Regions from separate parts of the Streptomyces sp. NBC_00726 genome, predicted to be linked through region 1. Evidence: riboswitches for the same ligand, from Rfam matches in the RefSeq annotation. Region 1 holds a riboswitch; each other region holds the start of a gene.
What was found. A riboswitch is a leader RNA that binds a small molecule or an ion and turns the genes downstream of it on or off. The one in region 1 is predicted to bind cobalamin.
Positions count from the first base shown of each region.

Region 2: linked by a shared signal. The riboswitch ahead of OG338_RS28255 (CbtB-domain containing protein) and the one ahead of OG338_RS20795 (ribonucleoside-diphosphate reductase subunit alpha) in region 1 are both predicted to bind cobalamin.
Region 3: linked by a shared signal. The riboswitch ahead of OG338_RS27705 (CoA-acylating methylmalonate-semialdehyde dehydrogenase) and the one ahead of OG338_RS20795 (ribonucleoside-diphosphate reductase subunit alpha) in region 1 are both predicted to bind cobalamin.
Region 4: linked by a shared signal. The riboswitch ahead of OG338_RS01000 (ABC transporter substrate-binding protein) and the one ahead of OG338_RS20795 (ribonucleoside-diphosphate reductase subunit alpha) in region 1 are both predicted to bind cobalamin.

Region 1 covers NZ_CP108983.1:4,611,245-4,618,826, reverse strand. The annotation lists gene OG338_RS20820 (carbohydrate ABC transporter permease) at 1-563, opposite strand, end outside; gene OG338_RS20815 (extracellular solute-binding protein) at 679-1,977, opposite strand; gene OG338_RS20810 (GntR family transcriptional regulator) at 2,259-3,029, shown strand; gene OG338_RS20805 (DUF3311 domain-containing protein) at 3,248-3,502, shown strand; gene mctP (monocarboxylate uptake permease MctP) at 3,499-5,115, shown strand; cobalamin riboswitch at 5,174-5,306, shown strand; gene OG338_RS20795 (ribonucleoside-diphosphate reductase subunit alpha) at 5,446-7,582, shown strand, end outside.
Region 2 covers NZ_CP108983.1:6,352,892-6,360,473, reverse strand. The annotation lists gene OG338_RS28290 (thiamine pyrophosphate-binding protein) at 1-284, opposite strand, end outside; gene OG338_RS28285 (glycosyltransferase family 8 protein) at 281-1,213, opposite strand; gene OG338_RS28280 (hypothetical protein) at 1,568-2,080, opposite strand; gene OG338_RS28275 (pirin family protein) at 2,118-3,083, opposite strand; gene OG338_RS28270 (tetratricopeptide repeat protein) at 3,205-3,552, shown strand; gene OG338_RS28265 (GNAT family N-acetyltransferase) at 3,619-4,113, shown strand; gene OG338_RS28260 (CbtA family protein) at 4,182-4,961, opposite strand; gene OG338_RS28255 (CbtB-domain containing protein) at 4,994-5,209, opposite strand; adenosylcobalamin (AdoCbl) riboswitch at 5,255-5,346, opposite strand; gene OG338_RS28250 (histidine phosphatase family protein) at 5,471-6,130, shown strand; gene OG338_RS28245 (dihydrolipoyl dehydrogenase family protein) at 6,160-7,582, opposite strand, start outside.
Region 3 covers NZ_CP108983.1:6,235,111-6,242,692, forward strand. The annotation lists gene metE (5-methyltetrahydropteroyltriglutamate--homocysteine S-methyltransferase) at 1-2,081, opposite strand, end outside; cobalamin riboswitch at 2,229-2,450, opposite strand; cobalamin riboswitch at 2,496-2,677, shown strand; gene OG338_RS27705 (CoA-acylating methylmalonate-semialdehyde dehydrogenase) at 2,859-4,382, shown strand; partial or broken gene OG338_RS27710 (acyl-CoA dehydrogenase family protein) at 4,389-5,536, shown strand; gene OG338_RS27715 (enoyl-CoA hydratase/isomerase family protein) at 5,533-6,600, shown strand; gene mmsB (3-hydroxyisobutyrate dehydrogenase) at 6,597-7,493, shown strand; gene OG338_RS27725 (enoyl-CoA hydratase) at 7,490-7,582, shown strand, end outside.
Region 4 covers NZ_CP108983.1:225,557-233,138, reverse strand. The annotation lists gene OG338_RS01020 (beta-ketoacyl-[acyl-carrier-protein] synthase family protein) at 1-468, shown strand, start outside; gene OG338_RS01015 (acyl-CoA dehydrogenase) at 520-2,364, shown strand; gene OG338_RS01010 (acyl carrier protein) at 2,630-2,869, shown strand; gene OG338_RS01005 (beta-ketoacyl-[acyl-carrier-protein] synthase family protein) at 2,866-4,089, shown strand; cobalamin riboswitch at 4,143-4,300, shown strand; gene OG338_RS01000 (ABC transporter substrate-binding protein) at 4,348-5,415, shown strand; gene OG338_RS00995 (FecCD family ABC transporter permease) at 5,454-6,524, shown strand; gene OG338_RS00990 (ABC transporter ATP-binding protein) at 6,521-7,306, shown strand; gene OG338_RS00985 (PRC and DUF2382 domain-containing protein) at 7,391-7,582, opposite strand, start outside.

The sequences.
Region 1 (7,582 bases):
CAGTCCTCGCCCACGACCTTCGCGATGAGGGTGTTGATGAGGCCGTAGTCGGAGTCGGCCATGAACCGGAAGATGGAGGCGGCGACCATCAGCGGCATCGCCCAGGCGGCGATGAGGCAGAAGGTCAGGATGAGCCGCACCCAGCTGGACAGCCGGCGCATCAGCAGGGAGATCAGGAGACCGATGCCCATGGTCAGCGTCACACAGACGGCCATGAAGACGACGGTACGGAAGGTCACCCACCAGAACTCGGAGTCACCGAGGATGTTGGTGAACTGGTCGAAGCCGACCCAGGGTGCGGGATCACCGGTCCACAGCTCGCGCCGGCCCATGTCCTGGAAGGACATGATGACGGTCTTGGCGAGCGGGTAGAGGTAGACGGCGGCGATCGCCACGATCGCCGGGAGGATCAGGAGGTAGGGCAGCAGTTCGCCCTTCTTCCGCTTCCTCTTCTGCTTCAGGGGCACGTTGCCGCCCTGATCGGACAGCGGGCTCCCGTCCGCCTGGGGATCACGTGGTACGGGGACCGGTGGCCCGGCGGCCTTGGTATCGGCGGCAGTCACGTGGCTGACCTTCCATCGCGGGTCCGAGGCAGCCCCCGGATAACACGGCGTTCTTGAGCTAAAGGGGAGCGGGGGCCCGGCGCAATGCCGGGCCCCCGCCTGGCGATCGGAAGACTTACGCCTTCTTGTTGATCAGTGCGTCGATCTCGCTGTCGGCCTTCTTGGTGGCGTCGGCGACGGACGTGCCCTTGAGGATCTTCAGGAGCATGTTCTCCAGAATCTCCTCCTTCTCGATGGAGGCCCAGCCCGGAGCGATCGGCGTGAACCAGGCGTCCGGCACCGCGTTGGCGATGGCGGCCGTCTCCGGCTTGGCCTTCAGCGGCTCCAGCTGCTTCTCGTTGTTCGGGAGGATGTTCTTCGACGCGAGGACGTCCATGGACTTCGCGTTGGTGAAGAGGGAGATCCACTCCTCGCCGAGGTCCTGGACCTTGGACTTGGAGATGGTGGCGAGGTCGGAGCCGCCGATGAAGGACGGGAGCGCCTTGCCGTTCGGGCCGGGCATACCGGCCGTGGCGATCTTGCCCTCAAGCTTCGGGTTGCCGTTGTCACCACCGGTGACGCTGCCGGCCTCCCAAGCCTGGCCGTAGATGACCGCGGCCTTCTCGTTGGCCATGACGTTGGCGTGGTCCTGCTCGTCCTTCGTCTGGTCAGCCTTGTTGTACTTCTTGACCAGGTCGATGAAGTGCTGGATGCCCTTCTGCGCCTCGGGGGTGGAGAGGGTGGCCTTCCACTCCTTCGAGCCCTCGTCGTACTTGGCGATCTGGCCGCCCTCGGCCGCGACGTAGGACATCGCGGCGTACCAGTAACGGCCCGGGTAGTACAGGGACGAGGCGCGCTTGTCCTTCTTCGCGAGCTCGGCCTGGACCTTGTCCATCGCCTTGAGGAAGTCGTCCTCGTTCTGCGGGAGGACGTCGCTGCCGGTACCGGCCTTCAGCATGTCCTTGTTGTAGACCGCGAGGCGGGCACTGGCGTAGTAGGGAACGCAGTAGATCTTGCCCTCGTAGGAGCAGGTGTCCTTCAGACCCTTGATCCAGGTGTCCGAGTTCTCGTACTTCGAGGTGTCGATCTCGCCGAGCGCACCGTTGAGGATGTACTGCATGGTCTCGGTGTTGCCGAGTTCGACAACGTCCGGGAACTTGTCGCCACCGAGGGAGGTGTCGAGCTTCTTGACCTTGTCAGCCCAGCCCTGGTACTGGATCTTGACGTTGACGTTCGGGTACTTCTTCTTGAACTGGGCGTTGACGTCCTTGACCAGTTCGGGCCAGGTCGACTGGGCTTCGCCCATGAGCCAGACAGTCAGGTCTTCCTTGCGGTCCTTCGGGTCCTTCGAGGACGTCTTGTCGTCCGAACCACATGCCGCGATGGAAACCAACATGCCCGCGACGCCGATCGCCGCGATGAGCTTGCGCTTCACGCCACCCTCCTCAGGGATGCTGCAACCCCCTCCCCACCGCGCGAGAACGTCGACGAGTACCTCTGGGGCTGGGACCTGGTCTTTAATGGTTTAGACCAGTACCGGGAGCTTGGCCTAGACCTTTAGGGGTGTCAAGGGTGTATAAGAAGTGCACTCGCGTCCGTTATAGGACCGACACCTGAGGGAGGGCGACCAGCCGTGACCGGACCGTGCCACCATGTGAGCCGCGACAGACGGAGGAGCCGGTGACGGCAGCAACGCAGCAGTCGGGAAGGCGGGCCATGGGCGCCGACGGGGGCAGTTCCGAGAACGAGACGGGCGCGGGCGCCGGGACGCGCACCGCGCGCGTACCCAAGTACTACCGGCTGAAGCGACATCTCCTCGACATGACGGACACCATGCCGCCGGGCACCCCCGTCCCCCCGGAACGGACCCTGGCGGCCGAATTCGACACCTCGCGCACCACCGTGCGCCAGGCGCTCCAGGAGCTGGTCGTCGAGGGCCGGCTCGAACGCATCCAGGGCAAGGGCACCTTCGTCGCCAAGCCGAAGGTCTCCCAGGCCCTGCAACTCACCTCGTACACCGAGGACATGCGCGCCCAGGGGCTCGAACCGACCTCGCAGCTCCTGGACATCGGCTATGTCACCGCCGACGACACCCTCGCCGGGCTGCTCGACATCAACGCCGGCGGCCGGGTGCTGCGCATCGAGCGCCTGCGCCTGGCGAGCGGCGAGCCGATGGCCATCGAGACCACGCATCTTTCGGCCAAGCGCTTTCCCGCACTGCGCCGTTCACTGGTCAAGTACACCTCGCTCTACACCGCGCTCTCCGAGGTGTACGACGTCCGGCTGGCGGAGGCCGAGGAGACCATCGAGACCTCCCTGGCCACCCCGCGCGAGGCCGGGCTGCTCGGCACCGACGTGGGCCTGCCGATGCTGATGCTCTCCCGGCACTCGCTGGACGAGCAGGGCGAACCGGTCGAGTGGGTGCGCTCGGTCTACCGCGGCGATCGCTACAAGTTCGTGGCCCGCCTGAAGCGGCCGCTGGACTGACCCCTCGCACACGTGCTCCCGGAAAGGCCCCCGGACCCGCCTCCGGGGGCCTTTCCGGTCCGGACCAGCCACGGACGTTTGCCGCCATTGGGGCCATCCGCCCGTCCCCCGACGACCGTTGCCGGACCGCAATACGGACGGGGGGTGACGCTGGCCGGATCCCTCGCCTAGATTTCCTGCGCACTACAGGTGATCAGCGAGGGGACGGAGTCGCCGCCATGGCGGAAGAACCTGAAGGAAAGCCACCCACGGTCACACCGTTGCGAGTGGTCATCGCCCTGTGCCTCATCGCGCCGTTCGTGGCGATGCTCTGGGTGAGTTCGTACGCGAAGCTCGACCCGGCCTTCATCGGCATCCCGTTCTTCTACTGGTACCAGATGCTCTGGGTGCTGATCTCGACCGCGCTCACCATGATCGCGTACAAGCTGTGGCAGCGTGACCAGCGCGCCCGCAAGGGGGGTGCGTCGGCATGAAGGACGGCGTGAACGGCGTCGCGCTCGGCGTCTTCATCTTCTTCTTCCTGGCCGTCACGGTCATGGGCTTCCTGGCCGCCCGCTGGCGCAAGGCCGAGAACGAGGCCACGCTGGACGAATGGGGCCTGGGCGGACGGTCGTTCGGCACCTGGGTCACCTGGTTCCTGCTCGGCGGCGACCTCTACACCGCGTACACCTTCGTCGCCGTGCCCGCGGCGATCTACGCGGCGGGCGCGGCCGGCTTCTTCGCCGTGCCGTACACCATCCTGGTGTACCCGCTGATCTTCACCTTCCTGCCGCGCCTGTGGTCGGTCTCGCACAAGCACGGGTACGTCACCACCTCGGACTTCGTCCGCGGCCGGTTCGGCTCGAAGGGTCTTTCGCTGGCCGTCGCGGTCACCGGCATCCTCGCCACCATGCCGTACATCGCGCTCCAGCTCGTCGGCATCCAGGCGGTGCTGGACGTGATGGGCGTCGGCGGCGGCGAGAACACCAACTGGTTCGTCAAGGACCTGCCGCTGCTGATCGCGTTCGCGGTGCTCGCCGCGTACACCTACTCCTCGGGGCTGCGGGCGCCCGCGCTGATCGCGTTCGTCAAGGACGGGCTGATCTACCTGGTCATCGCCGTGGCGATCATCTACATCCCGATCAAGCTCGGCGGCTTCGACGACATCTTCGCCTCCGCCCAGGACAAGTTCACCAAGGCGGGCGCGGGCGGCCTCGCACCGGCCGCGGCGGGCCAGTGGGGTTACGCGACCCTGGCGCTCGGGTCCGCGCTGGCGCTGTTCATGTATCCGCACTCGATCACGGCGACGCTCTCCAGCCGCAGCCGTGAGGTGATCCGCCGCAACACCACGATCCTGCCGCTGTACTCGCTGATGCTGGGCCTGCTCGCGCTGCTCGGCTTCATGGCGATCGCCGCCGGCGTCAAGGTGGACAACGGCCAGCTGGCCATCCCGCAGCTGTTCGAGAACATGTTCCCCGACTGGTTCGCGGGTGTGGCGTTCGCCGCGATCGGCATCGGCGCCCTGGTGCCGGCCGCGATCATGTCGATCGCCGCGGCGAACCTCTTCACGCGCAACATCTACAAGGACTTCCTGAAGCCGGATGCGACGCCCGAGCAGGAGACCAAGGTCTCCAAGCTGGTCTCGCTGCTGGTCAAGGTCGGCGCGCTCGCCTTCGTCCTCACCATGGACAAGACCGTCGCGATCAACTTCCAGCTGTTGGGCGGGATCTGGATCCTCCAGACCATGCCGGCCCTGGTCGGCGGCCTGTTCACCCGGTGGTTCCACCGCTGGGCGCTGCTCGCCGGCTGGGCGGTCGGCATGATCTACGGCACGGCTGCCGCGTACGGGGTCGCGAGCCCGACGCAGAAGCACTTCGGCGGGTCCTCCAAGGAGATCCCGGGCCTCGGTGAGATCGGTTACATCGGCCTCACCGCGTTCGTGCTGAACGTCGTGGTCGTCATCGTCCTCACCTTCGTCCTGAACGCGGTCAAGGCCCCCGCCGGGACCGACGAGACCTCCCCGGGCGACTACACCGCGGACGCGGGCGACCCGGGTGTCCAGGAGAAGCTGCCGCCGGCCACGGCGGGAGCCCCGGGCGGTCACTGACCGCACACCTTTACGCCTCGCGACACAACATGTGGGGGCTGCCCGACAGGGCGGCCCCCACATGTATGCTCATGCTCGCTGTCGCCGCAGGGGAATCCGGTGCGAATCCGGAACTGTCCCGCAACGGTGTGATCGGTGTGCTTTCGCGCACCCGTGGAGTCCGAGGACCTGCCGACGGCGCATCCGGCTCGACCGAACCGGATGCCCAGACGTCCGGGCCTCGTGGATGGGCCGGTGGACGCCGCACGGAGTGCCGCCCCGACCGGGCCCGCTCCTGCCCGGCTGCCCCCGCTCCCCGCCGGCCCAGAGCCGAGCGAGGGAGAGCACCACGTGACCATCGCGCCAGCCGATCCGGTTTCAGCGGCCGAAGCAACGGGGACCGGGAACGACGGACCGGGCACCGCACTGCTGCGGACCCTGACCGATCTCACCGCCGACCTGCCCGACACCGACCCCGGTCGCGTCGCCGCCGCCGCACTGCGCGGCCGCAACGCCCGGTCGGACGAGGCGGAGCTGCGCTCGCTGGCCACCGAGGCCGCCGCGGGCCTCATCTCCGAGGACCCGGCCTACTCCCGGCTCGCCGCCCGGCTGCTCACCCGGACCATCGCGGACGAGGCCGCGGGCCAGGGCGCCACCTCCTTCTCCGCCTCGGTCGCCGTGGGCCACCGCGAGGGCCTGATCGCGGACCGGACCGCCGAGTTCGTCACGCTGCACGCCGCCGCCCTGGACGCCCTGGTGGAACGGTCCCTCGCGGACGGGGCCGACGACCGCTTCGGCTACTTCGGCCTGCGCACCCTGCACAGCCGCTATCTGCTGCGCCACCCGATCACCCGGCAGGTCATCGAGACCCCCCAGCACTTCATGCTCCGGGTCGCCGCCGGGCTCGCCGAGGACACCTCCGAGCGGGCGCTGGACGAGGTCGCGGCGCTGTACGGGCTGATGAGCCGGCTGGACTACCTGCCGTCCTCGCCGACGCTCTTCAACTCCGGCACCCGTCACCCGCAGATGTCGTCCTGCTATCTGCTGGACTCGCCGCTGGACGAGCTGGACTCGATCTACGACCGCTACCACCAGGTGGCCCGCCTGTCGAAGCACGCGGGCGGCATCGGCCTCTCGTACTCCCGCATCCGCGCCCGGGGCTCCCTGATCCGGGGCACCAACGGGCACTCCAACGGCATCGTGCCGTTCCTCAAGACGCTGGACGCCTCCGTCGCCGCCGTGAACCAGGGCGGCCGGCGCAAGGGCGCCGCCGCGGTCTACCTGGAGACCTGGCACGCGGACATCGAGGAGTTCCTGGAGCTCCGCGACAACACGGGCGAGGACCAGCGCCGCACGCACAACCTGAATCTGGCGCACTGGATTCCGGACGAGTTCATGCGCCGCGTCGACGCGGACGCCCCCTGGTCGCTGTTCTCCCCGGCAGACGTGCCCGGGCTGACCGACCTGTGGGGCGACGAGTTCGACGCCGCGTACCGGGCGGCCGAGGCGCAGGGGCTGGCCCGCAAGACCATGCCGGCCCGTGAGCTGTACGGCCGGATGATGCGGACCCTGGCGCAGACCGGGCAGGGCTGGATGACGTTCAAGGACGCCTCCAACCGCACGGCGAACCAGACCGCCGAGCCGGGCAGGGTCGTGCACTCCTCGAACCTGTGCACGGAGATCCTGGAGGTCACCGACGACGGCGAGACGGCCGTCTGCAACCTCGGCTCGGTCAACCTCGGCGCGTTCGTGGCCGGCGGCTCGATCGACTGGGAGCGGCTGGACGCCACCGTGCGCACCGCGGTGACCTTCCTCGACCGGGTCGTGGACATCAACTTCTACCCGACCGAGCAGGCCGGCCGGTCCAACGCCCGCTGGCGGCCGGTGGGCCTGGGCGCGATGGGCCTTCAGGACGTCTTTTTCCAGCTGCGGCTGCCCTTCGACTCCCCCGAGGCCCGGGCGCTCTCCACGAAGATCGCCGAGCGCATCATGCTCGCCGCCTACGAGGCGTCCTGCGACCTCGCGGAACGGTCCGGTCCGCTGCCCGCCTGGTCCGGGACCCGGGCCGCGCGCGGCGTGCTGCACCCCGACCACTACGACACGGAGCTGAACTGGCCGGAGCGCTGGGACGCGCTGCGCGCCCGGGTCGCGAAGAGCGGGATGCGGAACTCGCTGCTCCTGGCCATCGCCCCGACCGCGACGATCGCCTCGATCGCGGGCGTCTACGAGTGCATCGAGCCCCAGGTCTCCAACCTCTTCAAGCGGGAGACCCTGAGCGGTGAGTTCCTCCAGGTCAACGGCTATCTGGTGGATGAGCTGAAGCGGCTCGGCGTGTGGGACGCGCGGACGCGTGAGGCGCTGCGCGAGTCGAACGGCTCGGTGCAGGGCTTCGCGTGGATTCCGGCGGACGTGCGGGCGCTGTACCGCACCGCGTGGGAGATCCCGCAGCGCGGCCTGATCGACATGGCGGCGGCCCGTACGCCGTTCC
Region 2 (7,582 bases), 1.7 Mb from region 1:
AGCAGCGGAATGCCCTCCGAGTACGCGGTCGCGACGCCGGTCATCAGGTTCAGCGCTCCGGGCCCGGTCGTCGCGCAGCACACCCCGACCGTGCCTCGGACCTGCGCCCATCCGGTGGCGGCGAAGGCCGCGCCCGTCTCGTGCGCGCAGAGCACCGCTTCCGGGTGGCCCCGGTCGTGCAGCTCGTTGTAGATCGACATGATCGCCTGGCCGGGCACCCCGAACACATGGCCGACGTCGAGGTCTTCCAAAACATCAAAAAGGAAACTGACTGCGGTGGTCACTTTTTTGCCGTCTTCCGGTCATGGGGCACTGGCCCCTGGCTCAGCTCTCGTCCGGCCCGGCTCCCGGCCCACTGGGTCCGGTCGGCATAAGAGAAGAAGAGGTCTACGGAATCGGAGTTGCGGTAACCCGTTTTCCAGGGCTTCCGCTTTCCTGTGAAATGACGTACACGCGGATGGCGCAGGGCGGCTTCACTGACCGGCGGAGGCGTCGCCCCGCCGGCCGCCGGGTGCGAATCCGCATACCGTACGTCCATCATGTTCCAGGACTCGTCCACCGCGAGGAATTCGCCGTTGACGATGGCGTTCAAAGCCTCCTGGTCGAGGAGCCCTATGCAGTCCGCATGACTCTCGACATATGCGAGCGCTCTCGCGGCGACCCGCTCTCTTCGCCACACATCCAGGTTGATGACGAGCATGCCGGCATTGAAGTAGGGGGCGTCGGGATCGAGACCGACCTCCTCCCAGCACTGCACACCCCGCGGACTGCCGATCAGCGGGTTGAACGGATCGATCACCGCCCCGACCGCCAGCCCGCCAAGATCCAGCTCCCAGAGTGCGTCGAAGGACGACAGGGTGATCGTGTCCGCGTCCAGGTAGATGACCTTGCTCCAGCTCTCTGGAAGCAATTGCGGCAGCAGGAGGCGGGCATAGGTCGCCGACGTCGGATGGCTCAGAAGCGAGGACGAGGTCGGCCAGGCCGACAGGCTGTTCACGTCGACATCCAGAAATCGGATGAGACAGTTCGGCCCGGTGTCCCAGGACGCGGACAGCCTGCGCTTGGACTCGGCGGATATCCCGCACGACAGGATGACGACCTCAAGCGGTCTGTCTTGGTGCGCGTTGTCCACAATGGACCTCACCGAGGCCGCCAGCGGGAATGCGTATCCGTCATCTGCGGCTACGACTATCCGGATCGGCTCTCCGACCACGAAACCACCCTTCGGTGTGGAGGCTTGACGAATCGGCCCGATGAGGGAACTTTCCCTTTGCCCCGCGCCCCGATTAAAGGTTGAAGCCAATAGAGCGGCCGGGCATTTCTCGCTCCGGCACGAGAACAAACGTAAATCACGAAAGCGCGAAGAGGCAGAAGCTTTTACGCCTCACGGCATGGGGTCGGAATGTGCCGTTTCAGCCGCTGATCGGCGGTCGCGATGCCCGGGACACACGCCGTGCGGACGCGTGCCCCCGTCCCAGTGGCCGCAGGTCAGGGCCGCACGAGGGCCCGACCACTTCATTCACACCTTGAACAAAGGTGTACGTTTACACACCTGGCTGATTTACGACTACCGCGACGACGAAGCACGCACACACCCAAGACGGCAAACCAGCAGGTCAACTCCTTCCCAACGACGAGTAAATGACCAGCCCGGCTTGTCCGGAGGTGCTATCGGGCCCCCGCGGCACGCCACCGTGTCGACCACCCAGCACGCGCCCGCCTCGGTGAGCACCGTCCGCAGCTGATCGGTGGCGCCGGCCGAGGTGGAGCCGGAGTCGCGGCCGCACGCCGCGGCCAGGCCGAGCAAGGTCATGGCGTGTGCATCGGGCACACCGGCGGCGAGAGCAGCGCGGAGCCAGGCGATGAACAGGCCGACCGGCTCGGCCGGGGCAACGGCCGGGTCGAAGTCCGGAAGCGGACCGGCGAACACCTCGATACTCCGCAGCCACTCCCGGACCGTATCCGTCTCGGCGCTCGCCCGGTCCAGGTACACCCATGCGCGGGTTCCCGAGCGCAAGGTCACCTCGACACGGGCGTAGCCGCCCACCTCATAGGCGTCCGCCGCCGCGAGTCCGATCACGGAGGAAGCGGTACCCGTCGAACGCGGAGGCCGGGGCTCAGCGCACCCGCCCCCGCGGCTTCAACGCCGCGTCCGGCAGCACCGGCGCCGGGATCGGCGGCCCGTCATAGCCGTGTACGGTGCCGAATCGGTCGCCGGACATCCAGTCCTCCCGGGCTCGCGTGATCTCCTCCTGGGTCCTGCCCACGAAGTTCCACCACATGATCAGTTCCTCCTCGAACGGCTCGCCGCCCAGGAGCATCAGGCTTGCGTCGGACTCCGCGCGGAGGGGGAGTTCCGTGCGGGCGCAGCCGAGGTAGAGCATGGAGCCGGGGAGGACCGGGACGCCGTCGACCTCGGCCTCGCCGGACATCGCGAGCACGGCGTACTCGAAGTCGGGGTTCAGGGGGAGCCGGGTCCGCGTGCCCCGGGTGAGGGTGAGGTCGGCGCCCACGAGAGGGGTGTACGTGGTGCCGGGTGAGGTGGCGCCGTCCAGGTCGCCCAGGATCACGGTGGCCGTGAGGCCGGGGGCGGTGACCTCGGGGAGGTCGCCGTGGTGCTGGAAGTGGGGTTCGGTGAAGCGGTGCGCGTCCGGGAGTGCCACCCAGAGCTGGGCGCCGTGCAGCAGGGCGGCGTGCCGCTTGGGGCTCTCCTCGGAGTGGCTGATCGCGCGGCCGGAGGTCATCAGGCCCAGTTCGCGCGGGCGGATCGTCTGGAGGCTGCCGAGGCTGTCGCGGTGCAGGACCTCGCCCTCATGCAGCCAGCTGACGGTCTGGAGGCCCATGTGCGGGTGCGGCGGCACCTGCATTCCGGGTTCGTCGGCGATGTCGTCGGGGCCGTAGTGGTCCACGAAGGCCCAGGCGCCGACCATCCGGCGGCCCAGGTTGGGCAGCAGCCTGCGGACCTCGGTGGACTCGCCGAGCCGCACCTTGCGCGGGGCGAGCAGCTCACGTACGGGCTCCGCGACGACGAAACCACGGCCCCCGCAGACGGTGGGGACGGCCTGGCGATCGAGATTGCTCATGGCGCTCAACCTATTCCGCCGCGGGTGGGGACGGATGGCACCCACGCCGGACAATTAGTGGAATGTTAAACCACCTGCCGGTGTTGTGAGGATCGGACGCTCGACCGACCGAGGAGACGACATGAGCGACGGCTACTACGAGTTCGGCACCGCCGCCGAGCGCTGGGAGCGCGCGGGGTTCTTCTTCGACGCGAAGGAGTACACGACCGCGGCCCGCATCCTGGACGGACTCGTCGCGGAGGTTCCGGAGCAGGTCGCGCCCCGGCTGCTGCTGGCCCGCGCCTACTACCACTCGGCGAGCCTCGGGCGGGCCGAGACGGAGCTTCGTGCGGTTCTGGAGCGCGATCCGGTGGAGCACTACGCCCGGCTGATGCTCGGCCGGACCCTGGAGCGCCAGGGGCGGCAGGCCGAGGCGGACACGCAGTTGCGGCTGGCCGCCGCGCTGTCCGGTGACCTCGGGTCCGCGTAACCGCGTACGGGCACCTGTCGTATTTCGGGTGCCGGAAGCGGCGGGCGCGTGATAGTCCAGAGGACCATGACCGACCTTGAAACGCCGCGCCTGGTCCTGCGCCCGATGACCCCCGCCTACGCCGAGTTCGTCGCCACCGCTTCGCCGCCGGCCGGGACGCGCTGGGCGCCCGGCTACCCCTCCCCCGGCGAGCGGGGGGCCGCCGCGCGCTTCCTCGTCACGTGTCTGAGGAGCGGCGATCCGACCCCCTTCGGTTCGTACGAGATACGGCTCCGCGAAGACGGTGTGGTCATCGGCGGCATCGGCTTCCACGCCGCGCCGGACGAGCGGCGGAGTGTCACGATCGGCTACGGGCTGGTGGAGTCGGCACGCGGGCGGGGTTACGCCTCCGAGGCGCTTCGGGCGCTGTTGCGGTTCGCCCGGGAACAGGGCGTCGTCCGGGTGCGCGGGGACGCCGACACCGGCAACATCGCCTCGCAGCGCGTCATGACGGCGGCCGGGATGCGCCTCGTGGACGAGGACGAGTCGCTGAAGTACTACCTGGCCGAGTGGACGGCGTAGAAACGGGCGGAGCCCACCGGTGATCACCCGGCGGGCTCCGCCCGTTGCGGCACGTACGCGGCCGGCCGTCAGCCCACCGCGGCGGCGGTCCGGTTCGCCCGGCCGTCCGCGGCCGTGTCGGCCCTCGGCACCAGCAGGCGTTCGGTGAGGTGGCCGAAGAGCAGGCCGAAGGTGGTCCACAGCGTGGCCTGCACCGCGAGCGTGGCCAGCCGGAACTGCCACAGCAGCGTGGCCGGGAAGTCCTTGCCGACCTCGTTGAACGAGGGCAGGAACACATAGGCGAGGGCGATCAGCAGTACGTAACCGGCGGCCGCGGCGACCGTCGCGTTCCAGTTGCCCAGGCGGGGTGCGAGGCGCTTGCCGACGATGACGGCGGCGACCGCGAGCAGCACACTGAGGGCGACCATCAGGAAGAACAGCGCGGTGCGTTTGCCGATGGTGTCGGGGTTGCCGACGGCCGGCGGGTTGGCCGGGTACTTCAGGAACGGCACGATGTACACGCTCACCAGGGCGGCGCCCGCGATCAGCGCGGCCGTGGCACGCGGGCCGAACCGGCCCATCCGGCCCAGCGCGTAACAGAACACGAGCGCGGCGATGCCGCCGACCGCGACGCCGAAGACGAGCACACCGGTGGCCAGGCCCGCGGTGGACTGCATGCCGCGGCTGACGAGTTCCTCGGCGGCGCCGTGGTCGTGGCCGTGGGCGCTGTGCGCGGCCTCTTCGAGCGCGATGGCCGAGTCGACCCGGGACTCGCCGAGGAAGTAGGCGACGAGCAGCGCGAGCGCGCCCGCGACCAGTCCGGCCAGCATGCCGCGGACCAGCAGGGCTCTGACGGATATGGAGTTCATGAGGGATTCCCCTGGATCAGCCGGTCGGTCGGTCAGTGGCAGGGGAAGCCGAGGAGGTGGCGGCCGTCGTGGACCCACTCGTGGACGCCCTCGCCCGAGATGACGGCCGTGGCGCCCTGCTCGGCGCCCACGAAGTAGAGCAGGACCAGCATGAGGATGCCGAAGAAGACCGCCCAAGGGGCAATGGCCTTCAGGGAGATGGGGGTGATGGCGGATGCGCCGGTGGCGGGGGCAGCAGTCTGCGCCATGGCAGAACCTCCTGTGGGAACACGCGTCCCGATCGTGGTGCCTGAGACGAAGGTGCTGGGTCTGACTTCCCGCGTGCGCGGGTACACAGTGGCGCGACCGTGCCGGATTCTCACCGGACTTCCTTCACACCCTCGTCATGTCGCCGCGACCATACCCCCTGGACACCGGGCACCGCCATGCCCCTTACAAGCGGTCCGTGGGGCCCGGATGCCATGGTGTGCTTGGCCGTGGGGCCGGTGTTCGGGAAGTTGAGGGTGGTAATGACGGTACGGGTGATGTTGATCTCACCGGCGATGAACGCGGCGCTGCGCGAGGCCCGGTTCGCCGGCGACGCGGCGCTCGACGCGTCCGGCGTGCGGGCGGCCCGGCTGGCCGCGCCCCACGTCCCGGAAACGGACCGGGCAGTGCACGGGCCGTCCGAGCGGTGCGCCCGGACGGCGGAGGCGCTGGGGCTGCGCTCGACGGGCGAACCGGGGTTGCGGGACTGGGAGTTGGGGCGCTGGTCGGGGGCCCGGCTGGACGAGGTGAGTGCGCGGGAGCCGGACGGGGTCGCGGCCTGGCTGGGCGACCCGTCGGCCGCCCCGCACGGCGGCGAGTCGCTGCTCGGCCTGTGCGCCAGGGCGGGCGCCTGGCTCGACTCGCTGACCGGTGCCGGCCGGGTGCTGGCCGTCGCCGAACCGCCCCTGGTGCGCGCGGCCGTGGTCCACGCGCTGGCGTTGCCGCCGCAGGCGTTCTGGCGCCTCGACGTCGCCCCGCTCACGCTGACGGAACTGACCGGGCGCTCGGGGCGCTGGAACCTCCGCGCCGGACGCCCACTCGCCGGCGGGTCCGGCGACCCCGACGGCAACACCGTTTTCCCCGGCGAACTCGTCGTGGACCACGTCCGCGTCACCACCAGCGACAGCGCGCCCCCGGCCTGATCGCATCGCGGAGGTCCCGCACGCGGCGCCTACCCCCGGTACGTCTCCAGCAGCCTCAGCCACACCTCGCTGATCGTCGGGTACGACGGAACCACGTGCCACAACCGGTCGATGGGGATCTCGCCCGCGACCGCCATCGTCGCCGAGTGGAGCAGTTCGCCGATGCCCGGGCCGACGAAGGTGACGCCCAGCAGGACTTCGCGGTCGAGGTCCACGACCATGCGGGCGCGGCCCCGGTAGCCGTCCGCGTACAGACCGGACCCGGCCACCGAGGCGAGGTCGTAGTCGACGGCGCGGACCCGGCGGCCGACCCGTTCCGCCTCGGCGAGGGAGAGGCCCACCGACGCGGCCTCCGGGTCGGTGAAGACGACCTGCGGGACGGCCGCGTGGTCGGCGGTCGCCGCGTGGGCGCCCCAGCGGGCGGTGTCCAGCCGCTTGCCCTGCGCGCGGGCGCCGATCGCGTCGCCCGTGATGCGTGCCTGGTACTTGCCCTGGTGGGTCAGGAGCGCCCGGTGGTTGACGTCGCCGGCCGCGTAGAGCCAGTCCGTGCCCTCGACCCGGCAGGTGTCGTCCACGACGAGCCAGGTGCCGGGTTCCTGGCCGACCGTCTCCAGGCCCAGGTCCTCGGTGCGCGGGGCGCGGCCGGTGGCGAAGAGGACCTCGTCGGCCTCCACGCTCCCGCCGTCGTCGAGTTCCACGGTGACCGGGCCGTCGCCACCCGGGCGGCGTACGGCGGTGGCCGAGACGCCCGTACGGATGTCCGCTCCGGCCTCGGTCAGCGCCCCGGCGACCAGCTCACCGGCGAACGGCTCCATCCGGGGCAGCAGCCCCTTGCCGCGTACCAGCAGGGTGACCTTCGCGCCGAGCGCGTTCCACACGGTGGCCATCTCCACACCGACGACTCCCCCGCCGACCACGACGAGCCGGCCGGGGACCTCCTTGGCGCTCGTCGCCTCACGGCTCGTCCAGGGGCGGGCCTCCTCGATGCCGGGGAGGCGGGGAACCACGGCCCTGCTGCCCGTGCAGACGGCGACGGCGTGCCGGGCGGTGAGCCGGTGTCCGGTGCCGTCGGGCGCGGTGACGGTGACCTGTTTGGGGCCGGTCAGCCGGCCGTGGCCGCGGAAGACGTCGGCGCCGATGCCGTCGAGCCAGGCGGCCTGGCCGTCGTCCTTCCAGTGCGAGGCGTACGCGTCGCGGTGGGCGAGGACGGCGGCGGTGTCCAGCGGTCCCTGGACGGCGCCGCTCAGGCCGGGGACGCGGCGGGCGTCGGCGCGGGCGACGACGGGGCGCAGGAGCGCCTTGCTCGGCATGCAGGCCCAGTAGGAGCACTCGCCGCCGATCAGTTCCGACTCGACCACGGCGGTGGTCAGCCCGGCGGCCCGGGCCCGGTCCGCCACGTTCTCACCCACCGGACCCGCTCCGATGACCACGACGTCGTACGCGACAGGCTCC
Region 3 (7,582 bases), 1.6 Mb from region 1:
GCGGCCAGTTCGCGGGCGACCTGCATGTGGGAGCGGGCGGCTTCCAGGCTGATGACGTCGGCGTCCAGATCGTCGATGGCCTGGACGATGTCCCCGAACTCCGCGTAGCACATGTGGGTGTGGATCTGGGTGGCCGGCCGCACCCCGCCGGTCGTGAGCCGGAACGCCTCCGTGGCCCAGGCCAGGTAGTCCGCCCGGTCGGCCGCCCGTAGCGGCAGCGTCTCGCGCAGCGCCGGTTCGTCCACCTGGATCACCGAAGTTCCGCTTGCCTCAAGGTCATTGACCTCGTCGCGCAGGGCGAGCGCCACCTGCCGGGCGGTCTCCCCGAGCGGCAGGTCGTCGCGGACGAACGACCAGGCGAGCATGGTGACCGGACCCGTGAGCATGCCCTTGACCGGGCGGTCGCTCAGCGACTGGGCGTACGAGGTCCAGCGCACCGTCATCGGCTCGGGGCGCGAGATGTCCCCGGCGAGGACCGGCGGACGCACATACCGCGTGCCGTACGACTGCACCCAGCCGTGCTGGGTGGCGAGGTATCCGGTCAGCTGCTCGGCGAAGTACTGCACCATGTCGTTGCGTTCGGGCTCACCGTGCACCAGCACGTCGATGCCCGTCTTCTCCTGGAAGGAGATCACCTCGCGGATCTCCGTCCGGATGCGCTCCTCGTAACCTGCCGTGTCGATGCGCCCGGCCCGCAGATCGGCGCGGGCCGTCCGCAGCTCGCCGGTCTGCGGGAACGAGCCGATGGTCGTCGTCGGCAGCAACGGCAGCCCCAGGTGTGCCCGTTGGGCGGCGGCCCGCTCGGTGTACGGCTGCGAGCGGCGGCCGTCCGTGTCCGTCACGGCCTCGGCCCGGGCGCGTACGGCCGGGTCCCGGGTGATCGGGGAGTCCGCCCGGGAGGCCAGCGCGGCCCTGTTGGCGGAGAGCTCACCGGCGATGGCGTCGGTGCCCTGCGCGAGCGCCGTCGCCAGGGTGACGATCTCCGCGGTCTTCTGCCGGGCGAAGGACAGCCAGCGGACGATCTGCGGGTCGATGTCCCGCTCGGCGGCGGCGTCCAGCGGCACATGGAGCAGCGAGCAGGAGGCGGCCACGTCGACGCGGTCGGCCAGCCCGAGGAGGGTGCCCAGTGTGGACAGCGACTTCTGGAGGTCGTTGATCCAGATGTTGCGGCCGTTGACGACACCGGCGACCAGGCGCTTGCCGGGCAGTCCGCCCACGGCCGCCAGGGCGTCCAGGTTGGCGGCGGCGGCCTCGGTGAAGTCCAGCGCCAGGCCCTCCACGGGAGCCTTCGCCAGCACCGGAAGCGCCTCGCCCAGCCGGTCGAAGTAGGAGGCGACGAGCAGCTTCGGGCGGTCGGTGAGCGCGCCGAGGTCACGGTAGGTGCGCTCGGCCGCGTTGAGCTCGGCCGGGGTGCGGTCCTGGACGAGGGCCGGCTCGTCCAGCTGCACCCACTCGGCCCCGGCCGCACGCAGATCCGCCAGCACCTCCGCGTACACCGGCAGCAGCCGGTCCAGCAGGGTCAGCGGCTCGAAGTCGGCGGGCACACCGGGGGCCGGCTTGGCCAGCAGGAGATAGGTGACGGGGCCGACCAGCACGGGCCGGGCGGCAAGCCCCTGCGCCAGGGCCTCCTTGAGCTCAGCGACCTGCTTGCCGGAGTCCGCGGTGAAGACGGTGCCGGGGCCCAGCTCGGGCACCAGGTAGTGGTAGTTCGTGTCGAACCACTTGGTCATCTCCAGCGGCGCCACGTCCTGGGTGCCGCGCGCCATGGCGAAGTAGCCGTCCACCGCGTCGGCCGCGACGGCTTCCCGGTGGCGCTCGGGGATGGCGCCGACCATGACGGTGGTGTCCAGCACATGGTCGTAGAGCGAGAAGTCACCGGTGGGGACTTCCTGGATGCCGGCGTCGGCGAGCTGCTGCCGGTTGTCGTGCCGGAGCTGTGCGGCGGTCTGCCGGAGGGCGTCCGCGGTGACGCGGCCCTTCCAGTAACCCTCGACGGCCTTCTTGAGCTCCCGGTCCCGGTCCTGGCGGGGGTAGCCGTACACGGTGGCGCGTGCTGCCGCGGCTGCGGACTTGGTGGTCACGGAGATCTCCTTCGCGAGATGAATCCCTGAGATCCCGGAGACGGGACGAGAGCGCGAAGGTGACGACGACCCGACGGGCAAGGACGCTCCGCCTGGTGTGTACGCCGACCCGCCCACGAGGTCACCGGAATATCCGTGTACGGAATGGTCCGTACACGGGCAGTCGGCAGGTCTTCGGACTCGCGGGCCCATCCTCCGTGCCGGAGGACACCTACTGGCCGTCGCTTCCCAGACCCGTCCCGGGTCCAGTGCGTATGACGGCGGTCGTTCCCGCTCACCGCTGCGGGGCAGTCCCGGATTCCCACCGGGTTCCCTCTTACGACGCATCCCGCCTGGCGGACGGGGCGAACCAGCTGCGGTGCCCAGCCTACGACATGCCGGGACGCGCCTCTGGATTTACTAGGACGTCCAACTATATAGTCGCGAGTACAAGGCCCGCGGTGCAGGGAAGCCGGTGTGAATCCGGCACGGTCCCGCCACTGTGACCGGGGAGTACGCCGTCGAGCGTTACGCCACTGACGAGTTGGATGTCGGGAAGGCGGACGGCGCGCGCTGATCCGGGAGTCAGGATACCGGCCGCGGGATGTTCTGTGTTGTCCACGAGGATGGAGCTGACACGCATGGCATCGGTATGTATCCACGACCCAGGTGAGCCCGCCGTCTGACGGGGCCTCCGGCCATTCGCGATCTCGCGCCCCACCATACCCGTACGCCTTCGGTGCGGGTGTGCGCCCCGGCGCGCCATCCCCGGATCCCTCCTGACGAGAGCAGGCAGTCATGGTCCGCGAGCACGAACGCGCCTCCGTGCGCGAGTTGACCCACTTCGTCGGCGGTAAGAGCGTCCCGGGAACGTCCGGGGCGTACGGCGAGGTGTACGACCCCAACACCGGCGAGGTGCAGGCCCTGGTGCCCCTCGCGAACCGCACCGAGACCGAGGCGGTCATCGCCGATGCCGTCGAGGCGCAGCGCGGCTGGGGCGAGTGGAACCCGCAGCGGCGTGCGCGGGTCTTCATGAAGTTCCTTCAGCTGGTGGAGCGGGAGAAGGACGCGCTGGCCCGGCTGCTGTCCGCCGAGCACGGCAAGACGGTCGCCGACGCGCACGGCGACATCCAACGGGGCCTGGACGTGGTCGAGTTCGCGGCCGGCATCCCGCACCTGCTCAAGGGGGAGTTCACCGACAACGCCGGCACCGGCATCGACGTCCACTCCCTGCGCTCCCCGCTCGGCGTCGTCGCCGGCATCACCCCGTTCAACTTCCCCGCGATGATCCCGCTGTGGAAGGCCGCGCCCGCCCTCGCCTGCGGCAACGCCTTCATCCTCAAGCCCTCGGAGCGCGACCCCTCCGTCCCGCTGCGGCTCGCCGAACTGTTCCTGGAAGCGGGGCTGCCGCCCGGTGTCCTGAACGTCGTCAACGGAGGCCGCGAGACCGTCGACACCCTCCTCGACGACCCCCGGGTCGCCGCCCTCGGCTTCGTCGGTTCCACGCCGGTCGCCGCACACGTCTACGCCACGGCCGCCGCGCACGGCAAGCGCGCCCAGTGCTTCGGTGGCGCCAAGAACCACATGATCGTGATGCCGGACGCCGATCTCGACCAGGCCGTCGACGCCCTGATCGGCGCCGGCTACGGCTCGGCGGGGGAGCGCTGCATGGCGGTCTCCGTCGCCGTCCCGGTCGGTGAGGAGACCGCCGACGCGCTGGTGACCCGGCTGAAGGAGCGCATCGGCACGCTCCGGATCGGCCGCAGTGACGACCCCGACGCCGACTTCGGTCCGCTGGTCGGCCCGGAGGCCGTCGAACGGGTCCGCTCCTACGTCGACCTCGGCGTCGAGGAGGGCGCCGAACTCGTCGTGGACGGGCGGGACTTCGTCCTGGACGGGCATGCGGGCGGCTTCTTCGCGGGGGCCTCCCTGTTCGACCGGGTGACGCCGGCCATGCGTATCTATCAGGAGGAGATCTTCGGCCCGGTGCTGTGCGTCGTACGCGCCGCCGGCTACGAGGAGGCCCTGCGCCTGCCCAGCGAGCACGTCTACGGGAACGGGGTCGCGATCTTCACCCGTGACGGGGACACCGCCCGTGACTTCACCCGCCGCGTCGACACCGGGATGGTCGGCGTCAACGTGCCCATCCCGGTGCCGGTGGCGTACCACACCTTCGGAGGCTGGAAGCGCTCCGGCTTCGGCGACCTCAACCAGCACGGCCCCGATGCCATCCGCTTCTACACCCGTACGAAGACGGTCACTTCGCGCTGGCCCGCCGGGTTGCGCGAGGGTGCCAGCTTCACGATCCCCACGATGGGCTGAACGGCCATGACCAGCACCCTGCTCACCGAGGACCAGCAGGCCCTCACGGAGACCACTCTCGACTTCGCCCAGGATCACCTGGCCCCGCACGCCCTCGACTGGGACCGCGACAAGCACTTCCCCGTCGACGTCCTGCGCAAGGCCGCGGGGCTCGGGCTCGGCGGCGTCTACGTCCGGGAGGAGTCCGGCGGCTCGGGGCTCAGCCGCGCCGACGGCGTCCTCGTCTTCGAGACCCTTGCCTCCGGCTGCCCGTCCATCGCCGGCTACCTCTCCATCCACAACATGGTCGCCTGGATGATCGACCGGTACGGCGACGACGCTCAGCGCGAACGCCATCTGCCCCGGCTGTGCGCCATGGAGGACCTCGCCAGCTACTGCCTGACCGAACCCGGCGCGGGCTCGGACGCCGCCGCCCTCACCACCCGCGCGCGGCGGGACGGGGACGGCTGGCTGCTCACCGGCGTCAAGCAGTTCATCTCCGGGGCCGGCGCCACCCAGCTGTACCTCGTCATGGCCCGCACCGGCGGCCAGGGGGCGGACGGCATCTCCGCCTTCCTCGTGGACAAGGACGACCCCGGTCTCTCCTTCGGGCCCAACGAGCGGAAGATGGGCTGGAACGCCCAGCCGACCCGCCAGGTGATCCTGGACGGCGTACGCCTCCCCGCCGACCGGCTCATCGGCCGCGAGGGCGAGGGCTTCCGCATCGCCATGAACGGCCTGAACGGCGGCCGCCTCGGCATCGCCGCCTGCTCGCTCGGCGGCGCCCGCAGCGCCCTCGACCGCAGCCTGGCCCACCTCGCCGACCGGGAGGCGTTCGGGCAGCGGCTCCTCGATGCCCAGGCGCTGCGCTTCCGCCTCGCCGACATGGCCACCGAACTCGCCGCCGCCCGCGCCCTGGTGCAGCAGGCAGCCCAGGCCCTGGACCGGGGCGATCCGCAGGCCCCGTACCTCTGCGCGATGGCCAAGCGCTTCGCCACCGACACCGGCTACGCGGTCGCGGACCGCGCGCTCCAGCTGCACGGCGGCTACGGCTACCTCAACGAGTACGGCATCGAGAAGATCGTCCGCGACCTGCGCGTCCACCAGATCCTGGAAGGCACCAACGAGATCATGCGGTCATCGTCGCCCGGGGACTGACGGAGGCGTTCGGGTGAACGACGTCCTGTTCCGTACCACCGGCCACGCCGCCCACATCACCCTCAACCGCCCCAAGGCCCTGAACGCGCTCACCCACGAGATGGTGCTCCGCATCGACTGCGCGCTCACCGAGTGGGAGCACGACCCGGCCGTCGAGACCGTCATCCTCACCGGTGCCGGAGAACGCGGCCTGTGCGCCGGCGGTGACATCCGGGCCATCCACGACGACGCCCGCCACGGGGACGGCACGGCCGCCGCCGCCTTCTGGCGCGACGAATACCGCCTCAACGCCCGGATCGCCCGCTACCCCAAGCCGTACGTCGCCGTCATGGACGGCATCGTCATGGGCGGAGGCGTGGGTGTCTCCGCGCACGGAAGCGTGCGGATCGTCACCGAACGGTCCAGGGTCGCCATGCCCGAGACCGGCATCGGCTTCGTCCCCGATGTCGGCGGCACCTATCTGCTCGCGCTCGCCCCCGGCGAACTGGGCACCTACCTGGCCCTGACCGGAGCACCGGTCGGCGCGGCGGACGCCCTGCTGTGCGGGCTCGCCGACCACTTCCTGCCCTCGGCCGCCGTCCCGTCCCTCGTGGCCGATCTGGCCGGGATGCCGGTACGCGACGCCCTCGCGCGCCATGTGCAGGACCCGCCACCGGGGCGGCTGGCCGCCGGGCGGGCGTGGATCGACGACTGCTTCTCCGCCGGCACCGTCGAGGAGATCGCCCAACGGCTGCTCGCCCAGGACGTCCCGGCCGCCGACGAGACGGGCGTCACCCTGCTCGCCAAGTCCCCGACCGCGCTCAAGGTCACCCTGGCCTCGCTGCGCCGGGCCCGTCGGCTCGGCGCCCTGGAGCGGGTGCTCGACCAGGAGTACCGCGTCTCCCGCGCCTGCCTGCGCGCCCCGGACCTGGTGGAGGGCATCCGGGCCCAGGTCATCGACAAGGACCGCACACCGCACTGGTCCCCGAAGTCGCTCGCCGACGTCACCGAGGCGGACGTCGAGCGGTTCTTCGCCCCGCTGGGCGCGTACGAACTCGGGCTCGCCGCCGCAACCGACACGACCGAGGAGGTGGTCTGGTGAGCAGGACTGTCGCGTTCATCGGGCTCGGACACATGGGCGGCCCGATGGCCGCCAACCTGGCCAAGGCCGGTCACCGGGTGCTCGGCCACGACCTGGTCCCCGAGCTCCTGGCGGCCGCCGCCGGCACCGGCGTGGAACCGGCCGCGTCCGTCGCGGCCGCGGTCGCCACCGCCGACGTGGTCATCAGCATGCTCCCCGCCGGGCGCCATGTGCTCGGCCTGTACGACGACATCCTCACCGCGGCCCGGCCGGGCACCCTCTTCGTGGACTGCTCCACGATCGACGTCACCGACGCGCGGGCCGCCCAGGAACGCGCGGCGGCCGCCGGGATGCGGTCCCTGGACGCGCCGGTCTCCGGCGGGGTGGTCGGTGCCGAGGCGGGCACCCTCACCTTCATGGCGGGCGGGGGAGAGGCGGAGTTCGCCGAGGCGCTTCCCCTGCTGGAGGTCATGGGCAAGAAGGCCGTGCACTGCGGCGGCGCGGGCGCCGGCCAGGCGGCGAAGGTCTGCAACAACATGATCCTCGGCGTCTCCATGATCGCCGTCAGCGAGGCGTTCGTCCTCGGCGAGAGCCTCGGCCTGACCCACCAGGCGCTGTACGACGTCGCCTCCACGGCGTCCGGACAGTGCTGGGCGCTCAGCGTCAACTGCCCCGTCCCCGGACCGGTGCCGGCCAGCCCGGCCAACCGCGACTACCGGCCCGGGTTCGCCGCGGCGCTGATGGCCAAGGACCTCGGGCTGGCCGCGAACGCACTGCGCGAGGGCGGCATCCACGCCGAACTGGGACTGCGCGCGGCCGAGTTGTACGCGGCCTACGCCGAACAGGTCGGTGACACGGAGGACTTCTCCGGCATCGTACGTACCATCAGGGACCGGACCGGAGGCGCCGCATGACCACCCCGTACGAGACCGTCCTGGTCGAACGCAAGGGCCGCACCGCCCTCCTCACCCTCAACCGGCCCAGGGCCCTCAACGCACTGAAT
Region 4 (7,582 bases), 4.4 Mb from region 1:
GGGACCGGGGCCGCCACGGACGCCCACCACCCCACCGCGCCCGACCCCGGCGGCCACGGCGCCCGGCGCGCCGTCGAGGCCGCCCTGGACGCGGCGGGCTGGGCCGCCCACGAGGTCGGCCACATCAACGCGCACGGCACCTCCACACCGCTGAACGACGCGATGGAGGCCGAGCTGATCGCCGGCCTCTTCCCGCACCGGCCCCCGGTCACCGCTCCGAAGGGCGTCCTCGGGCACACGCTCGCCGCCGCCGGCGCGATCGAGGCCGCCGCCACCGTGCTCACCCTCGAACACGGGCTCGTTCCGCCGGTCGCCAATCTGGACGCCCCGCCCGCCGGCTGGGACATCGACTGCGTCACCAAGGAGCCGCGCCGGCTGCGCGTCGAGCGGGCCGTCAGCCACTCGTTCGGCTTCGGCGGGCACAATGTCGCCCTCTGCTTCGAACGGGTTCGCCCCTCCGGCCGGTGAACATCTGCACGAGCGCGGTGTCCTGACCGTACGCCGGTCGTTCAGCCTTGTATGACCACCACGCTCACCGGCGCCGATCCCCTCGCACGCCCGCTCACCTCCGTACTCCTCGGCGCCGACGCCCGCCGAGAGCACGGCTTCTGGCGGCGGCTCGTCGCCACCGAACCGTTCCGGCTGCCCCCGGGGCCGGCGGCCGGCGGCACCCCGGACGAACGGCTCGCCCGCGCGTACGCACGACTGCGCGCCCTCAACGACTCCCTGGACAGCGCCGCCCGCCCGGCCTCCGACTTCCGGGCGCTGGCGGCCCTGCACGAGTGGCTGGCCCCGGTCGACCCGGCGCTCGCCACCATCGCGGGCATCCACTACAACCTGTTCCTCGGCAGCCTCCTGGACCACATCGCCGACAGCCCCCGCGACCTGTCGGACTTCCTGGCCCTGCGGCGTACCGGAACCTTCCTGTGTACGGAGGTGGCGCACGGCAACGACGCGGCGGCCGTCGAGACGACCGCCTCCTACGACCCCGTACGCGACGGATTCGTGCTGCACACCCCGCACTGCGGGGCACAGAAGTTCATGCCCAACACCGGGCGGCCCGGCGGCCCCAAGTCGGGGCTCGTCGCCGCGCGGCTGCTGGCCGGCGGGGCCGACCGGGGGGTGTTCCTGCTGCTTGTGCCGCTCACCGACGCCACCGGGCCGCTGCCCGGTGTACGGGTGCGCAGGCTGCCCGCCCGGATGGGCAGCCCCGTCGACCACAGCCTGACCTCGTTCGACCGGGTCTTCGTGGGACGCGAGGCGCTGCTGACGGGCCCGCAGGGGTGGATCGACGGCGACGGGGAGTTCCGCAGTGCCATCGAGGGCCGCAGGCGCCGCTTCCTCGCCTCCATCGCCCGGGTCGTCACGGGCAGGATCTCCATGAGCGCCAGCGCCGTCGGCTCGGCGCGCGCCACACTCGCCGTCGCGGTGCGGTACGGCGGTCACCGCCACGTCTCCGCCGGACGCGGGGCGCGGCTGCCGGTGCTCGCGTACCGCACCCATCACGGGCCGCTCGCCGAAGCCATGGCCACGGTCTTCGCCATGAGCCTGCTGCACCGCCGCGTCCTGGACCGCTGGGAGGCGGCGCGGACGGGGCCGGAGGCCGGGCGGGAGGCGGCCGAGCGGCTGGTGGACATCGCCAAGGGCTGGATCACCTGGCAGGCCAGGGCCGTGATCGTGGAGTCCCGGGAACGCTGCGGCGCCCAGGGCCTCCTGGAGAACAACGGGATGGCCGCGCTCGTCACCGGCGTCGAGGGCGCGATCACCGCCGAGGGCGACAACCTCGCCGTCCACGCCCGGGCCGCCGCCGCCCTGCTCGCCGACCGCCCCCCGTGCGAACCGCCCGTCCCGGCCGGCGGCGGCCTCACCGACCTCCGGTTCCTGGTCGGGCTCCTGGGCCGAGCCGAGGAGCTGTGGTTCGCGCGCGCCGGGGCCCGGGCCGCCCGGACGGCGCCCGGCGATCCGCTGGGCCGGTGGAACGCGGCGGCGGGCCCCGCGCTGCGCGGCGTCGAGGCGCACGCCTGCCGGCAGGCGGCCGAGGCGTACGCGGAGGCGGTCGAGGCGCTGCCCGCCGGGGCGGACCGGGACCGGCTCGGCGAGCTCGCCCGGCTGTTCGCCCTGGGCCGGGTCGCGCGCGACAGCGGGGACCTGCTGGCGGCCGGGCATCTGAGCACCGGTCAGGCGGAGGCGCTGACGGACCACACCGAACGGCTCATCGAGGCGGTGGCCCCGCACCTCCCGCAGCTCGCCGACTCCTTCGCCTTCCCCGACGAGCTGCTCGCCGACTGGCCGATCGCGGGCGCCGGCTACGCCGAGGCGTACGACGATCCGGACGCCCACTGGCACCCGGAGGCGGGCCGGTGAGGGGCGGCCGCGCGCGCCGCGCGGTGCGGGCCGTGCAGGGGCTCGGGGCGGGGGCCGTGCTCCTCGCCTACTGGACGGCCGTCGCCTTGTTCGCGCGGTGGTGCGGGGCGCCCCGGACGGGCGTTGGCGAATCGGTTCGCCGCAAGGCGTAACCGGATCGACGCTGCTCAGTTGTTCCGGCGTCGGGGCCGTGCGCGCCGGCGCCGGACACCCCACCGGACACCCCGCCGGCCGGACACCGGATGGACCTGAGGAAAGGAAGACCATGAGCCTGATCCACCCCCACATCACCGACGTACTCAGCCGTACCTTCGAGGTGCCCGTGGCCGAGATCCTTCCGGACTCCACGATGGACAGCCTGGACATGGACTCCCTCGCGGCCGCCGAGTTCGCCGTCGTCCTGCGCGAGACCACCGGGGCCGAGCTGGACACCGGCACCCTCACCCGGGGGACCACCCTCGCCGAGCTCACGGCGCACCTCCACGCGTCGGCCGCCGCCCGATGAGGACACCGGCCGTCGCCGTCACCGGGCTCGGCATGATCACCCCGGTCGGCAACGACACCGAGTCGACCTGGGACGGGGTGTGCGCCGCGGTGAGCCCGGCCCGCACCGTCCCCGCGCTCGCCGGGTGCGCGATCGACTTCGCCTGCGTGGTCGACGGCATCGACCTGGACGCCGAGATCGGCCGCCGTACGGCCTTCCGGATGGGCCGGTACGTCAAGTTCGCGGTCCTGGCCGCCCGGGAGGCCGTGGCCGACGCCGGGCTCGACCCGGCCGGCTGGGACGGCAGCCGGGTCGCGGTCGTCGTCGGCACCAGCAGCGGGGGATCCGCCCACCTCACCGACCAGGCGCTGGTGCTGGAGCGCAGGGGCCCCGAGGCGACCTCGCCGGCCGGGGTCCTGCTGACCATCCCCAACATGCCCGCCGCCGAGATCGCCATCGAGATGCGGGCCACCGGCCCCAGCATGGCCCCCTGCACGGCCTGTTCGTCCGGCGTCACCGCGCTGTCCGTCGCCCGCGACCTGCTGGCCACCGGGCAGTGCGACGTGGCCATCGCGGGGGCGACCGAGTCGACGGTCTTCCCGATCGCCATGACCGGCTTCGCCCGGTCCGGGGCCGCCGCCCTCGCGGACGGCGACCTGTCCCGGCTCAGCCGGCCGTTCGCCGCCGACCGGGCCGGACTCGTCATGGGCGAGGGCGCCGCGGTCATGGTGCTGGAACGCGCCGCCGACGCGGAGGCCAGGGGCGCCGAACCCAGGGCCCTGCTGGCCGGCACCGGCGCCACCACGGACGCCCACCACCCCACCAGCCCGCACCCCGACGGGCGGATCGCCCGGGCCGCCGTCGAGGCCGCCCTGCGCGACGCGGGCTGGCGGGCCGACGAGGTGGAGCACGTCAACGCGCACGGCACGGCGACCGTACGCAACGACGCCGCCGAGGCCGCGCTGATCAGCCGGGTGTACCCGCACCGGCCACCCGTCACCGCCCCCAAGGGCGTGCTCGGGCACTGCATGGGCGCGGCCGGGGCGATCGAGGCGGGGCTGACGATCCTCACCCTCCAGCGCGGGGTCGTCCCGCCGGTCGCCAACCTGGACGCGCCCGCGCCCGGGTTCGACATCGACTGCGTCACCAAGGTGCCGCTGGTACGGCCGGTCCGCCGGGCCGTCAGCCACTCCTTCGGCTTCGGCGGGCACAACGCGGTGGTGGCCCTGCAACGCCCATGAGCCCCTGGGGGGCGGCTCTGAGCTGCGCGGATGCCCGTGGTAGCGTCCCCGGAGCCAGTCGAACTCCATGTAGGGGTCAGGGAATCCGGTGCGAATCCGGAACTGACGCGCAGCGGTGAGGGGGACGGGCGGGGCCACGGCCACTGGGAGACCCGGCGTCTCCCGGGAAGGCGTCCCGTCCGAGCGAACCCGAGTCCGAAGACCTGCTGGCGACCGCCGCCCGGGACCGGGCGGCGGACCGCACAGCGGGCCCCGCGCATGGGCCCAGAGACGCCGAGGTACCCCGTGCCGCCGATATCCGGCCCCGCCCGTTCCGCCGCCCTGCTCACCGCCGCGCTCCTGCTGCTGACGGCCTGCGGGGGATCGCCCTCCGAAAAGGCCGCCGCGTCCGGCAAGGAGGACGGCTATCCGGTCACGCTCAAGAACTGCGGGCGCACCGTCACCGTGAGCGCCGCGCCCCGCCGCGCGGTCTCCGTCGACCAGGGCACCACGGAGATCCTGCTCTCACTCGGCCTCCAGGACCGCATCGCGGCCACCGCCACCTGGACCGACCCGGTGATGAAGGGCCTGGAGAAGGCCAACGCGGGTGTGAAGCGGATCGCCGACAACCGGCCCTCCTCCGAGAAGGTCCTCGACCAGGAGCCCGACTTCGTCGCCGCCGACTTCGAATCGACCCTCGCCAAGGGCGGCGTCGCCCCGCGCGAGCAGTTCGAGAAGCTGGGCGTCCCCACCTATGTCGCGCCCGCCGACTGCACCGCCAAGGACAACACCAAGGACGGCGACGGCGTCCGCACCGGCGCCCTCACCATGGACAGCGTCTACGCCGAAGTGACCGACCTGGCCCGTGTGTTCGGCGTGCCCGGGCGCGGCGAGAAGCTGGTCGCCGAGCTCCGCACCCGTATCCGCGAGGCCACCGACGGCATCGACGGCTCGGGCACCTCCGTCATGTACTGGTTCGCCAACTCCGAGTCGCCCTACCTGGCGGGCTGCTGCGGGGCGCCGGGCATCATCACCCGGGAACTGGACCTGAAGAACGTCTTCGACGACACGCACGACGAATGGCCCCAGATCAACTGGGAGACCGTCGCCGACCGCAACCCGGACGTGCTGGTCATCGGCGACCTCACCCGCAAGTCGCAGACCGCCGAGAGCGCCGCCGGGAAGATCGCCTTCCTGGAGTCCAACCCCGTCACGAAGAAGATGGACGCCGTACGCCACAAGCGTTACGTCCTGCTCAGCGGCCAGGCCATGAACCCGACCATCCGCACGGTCGAGGGCGTCGAGCTGGTGGCGGCCGGGCTGCGCGACTTCGGGCTCGCGGGGTGACGGCCACCGACCGGCCCACCGCCCCGCACGAAAAGGCCCTGCACGAAAAGGCCCCGCACAACAAGGCCCCGCGCGAAAGGGCCCCCGAAACCGCGCGCGGCCTGCGCGACGGCCTCCTGTGGACCGGCGGCCTCCTGCTGCTCGCCCTCTCCGTCGCGGTCGCCGTCACCATCGGACCGGCCCGGATCTCCGTCGTGGACGTCTGGTCCGCCGTCGCCGCCCACCTCGGCGTCGGCGAGGCCCGGCTCAGCCCGATCCGCGACGGCATCATCTGGAACCTGCGCATGCCGCGCACCCTGCTCGCCGCCGTCTGCGGGGCCGGGCTCGCGGTCTGCGGGACCGTCATGCAGTCCCTGCTGCGCAATCCGCTGGCCGACCCGTTCGTCCTCGGCGTCTCCTCGGGCGCGTCCACCGGCGCGGTCCTGGTCGTCGTGCTCGGTGTCGGCGGGGGAGCGGTGACGCTGCCGGCCGGGGCGTTCATCGGGGCGCTCTGCTCCTTCGCCCTGGTGATGCTGCTCAGCCACACCCTCGGCGGCTCCACCGACCGGGTCGTGCTCTCCGGGGTCGCCGCCATGCAGCTGTTCTCGGCGCTGACCTCGTTCGTCGTCATGACGGCCGCCGACGCCGAACAGACCCGTGGCGTGCTGTTCTGGCTGCTCGGCTCGCTCGGCGGGGTCGGCTGGACCGATGTCTGGGTCTGCTCCGCCGTCCTCGCCGTCAGCCTGCTCGTCTGCCTGGGCCATGCCCGTACGCTCGACGCCTTCGCCTTCGGGCAGGACGCGGCCGCCGCCCTCGGCGTGAACGTCACCCGCGTCCGTACCGTCCTGCTCTGCACGACCGCACTGCTGACCGCCGCGCTCGTCAGCTCGGCCGGGGCCATCGGCTTCGTCGGCCTGGTCCTGCCGCACGCCGCCCGCGCCCTCACCGGCTCGGGCCACCGCAGACTGCTGCCGGTCACCGCGCTCGCCGGGGCCGTCTTCCTCGTCTGGGTCGACACCCTCGCCCGGACCGTTCTCGACCCCCAGGAGGTCCCGGTGGGCGTCGTCACCGCCCTCATCGGCGTGCCCGCCTTCGTCGCCGTCCTCTACCGCACCAGGCGGCCCGCATGACCGGGAACGGTACGGCGGCCGAGGGCCTGCGCGCCGCCCGCGTCGGCCGGGAAGCCGGCGGCCGCCTCCTCCTGGACGGCGTGACCCTCGCCCCGGAACCCGGCACCACCGTGGGCCTGATCGGCCCCAACGGCTCCGGCAAGTCCACGCTGCTGCGCATCCTCGCCGGCGTCCTCGCCCCGCACACGGGCGTCGTCACCCTGGATGGCGAAGCGCTGCCCGCCGTGGGCCGGCGCGCGGTGGCCCGGCGGGTCGCGGTCGTGGACCAGCACGCCGTCACCCAGGACGAGCTGAGTGTCCTGGACGTCGTACGCCTCGGCCGCATCCCGCACCGTCGCGCCTGGGCCGCCCCCACGGGCGAGGACGCGGCGGCGGTGGACGAGGCGCTGGCACGCACCGGGCTCACCGGCCGGCGCGACCAGTCCTGGCACACGCTGTCCGGCGGGGAGCGCCAGCGCGTCCAGATCGCCCGCGCGCTCGCCCAGCGGCCCCGCGAACTCCTGCTGGACGAACCGACCAACCACCTGGACATCCAGCACCAGCTGGAACTGCTCTCGCTGGTCGCCTCGCTCCCGCTGACCGCCGTCGTCGCCCTGCACGACCTCAATCTGGCCGCCATGTTCTGCGACCGGATCGTGGTGCTGAGCGGCGGCCGGGCGGTCGCGGGCGGGACACCCGCGCAGGTCATCACCGAGGAGCTGATCGAGGAGGTCTACCGGGTGCGGTCCGTCGTCACCCCGGACGGCCCGCAGGGGCGGCCCTCGGTGCGCTTCCTGCCCTGACGGGCCCCGGGCACACGAGAGGGCGGGCCCGGCCGGGGCCCGCCCTTCGCCTGCGGTGCGGTGCGGCAGTCATGCCGGCGGGGGTCAGCGGTGGCGTCCTCGTCCCATGTCGCCGCCGGTGTCCTTGCCGCCCATCTCCTTGCCGCCCTTGGTGGTGCCGTCCGCGTAGTCGATCTGCTCCTTGCGCAGCTCGGCGGAGACCTCCTTCTGCTCCGTCACCCTCTGGGTTTCCATCCGGACGCGCTCGACCGGGACGGTCTCCTTGCGCATCGTGGC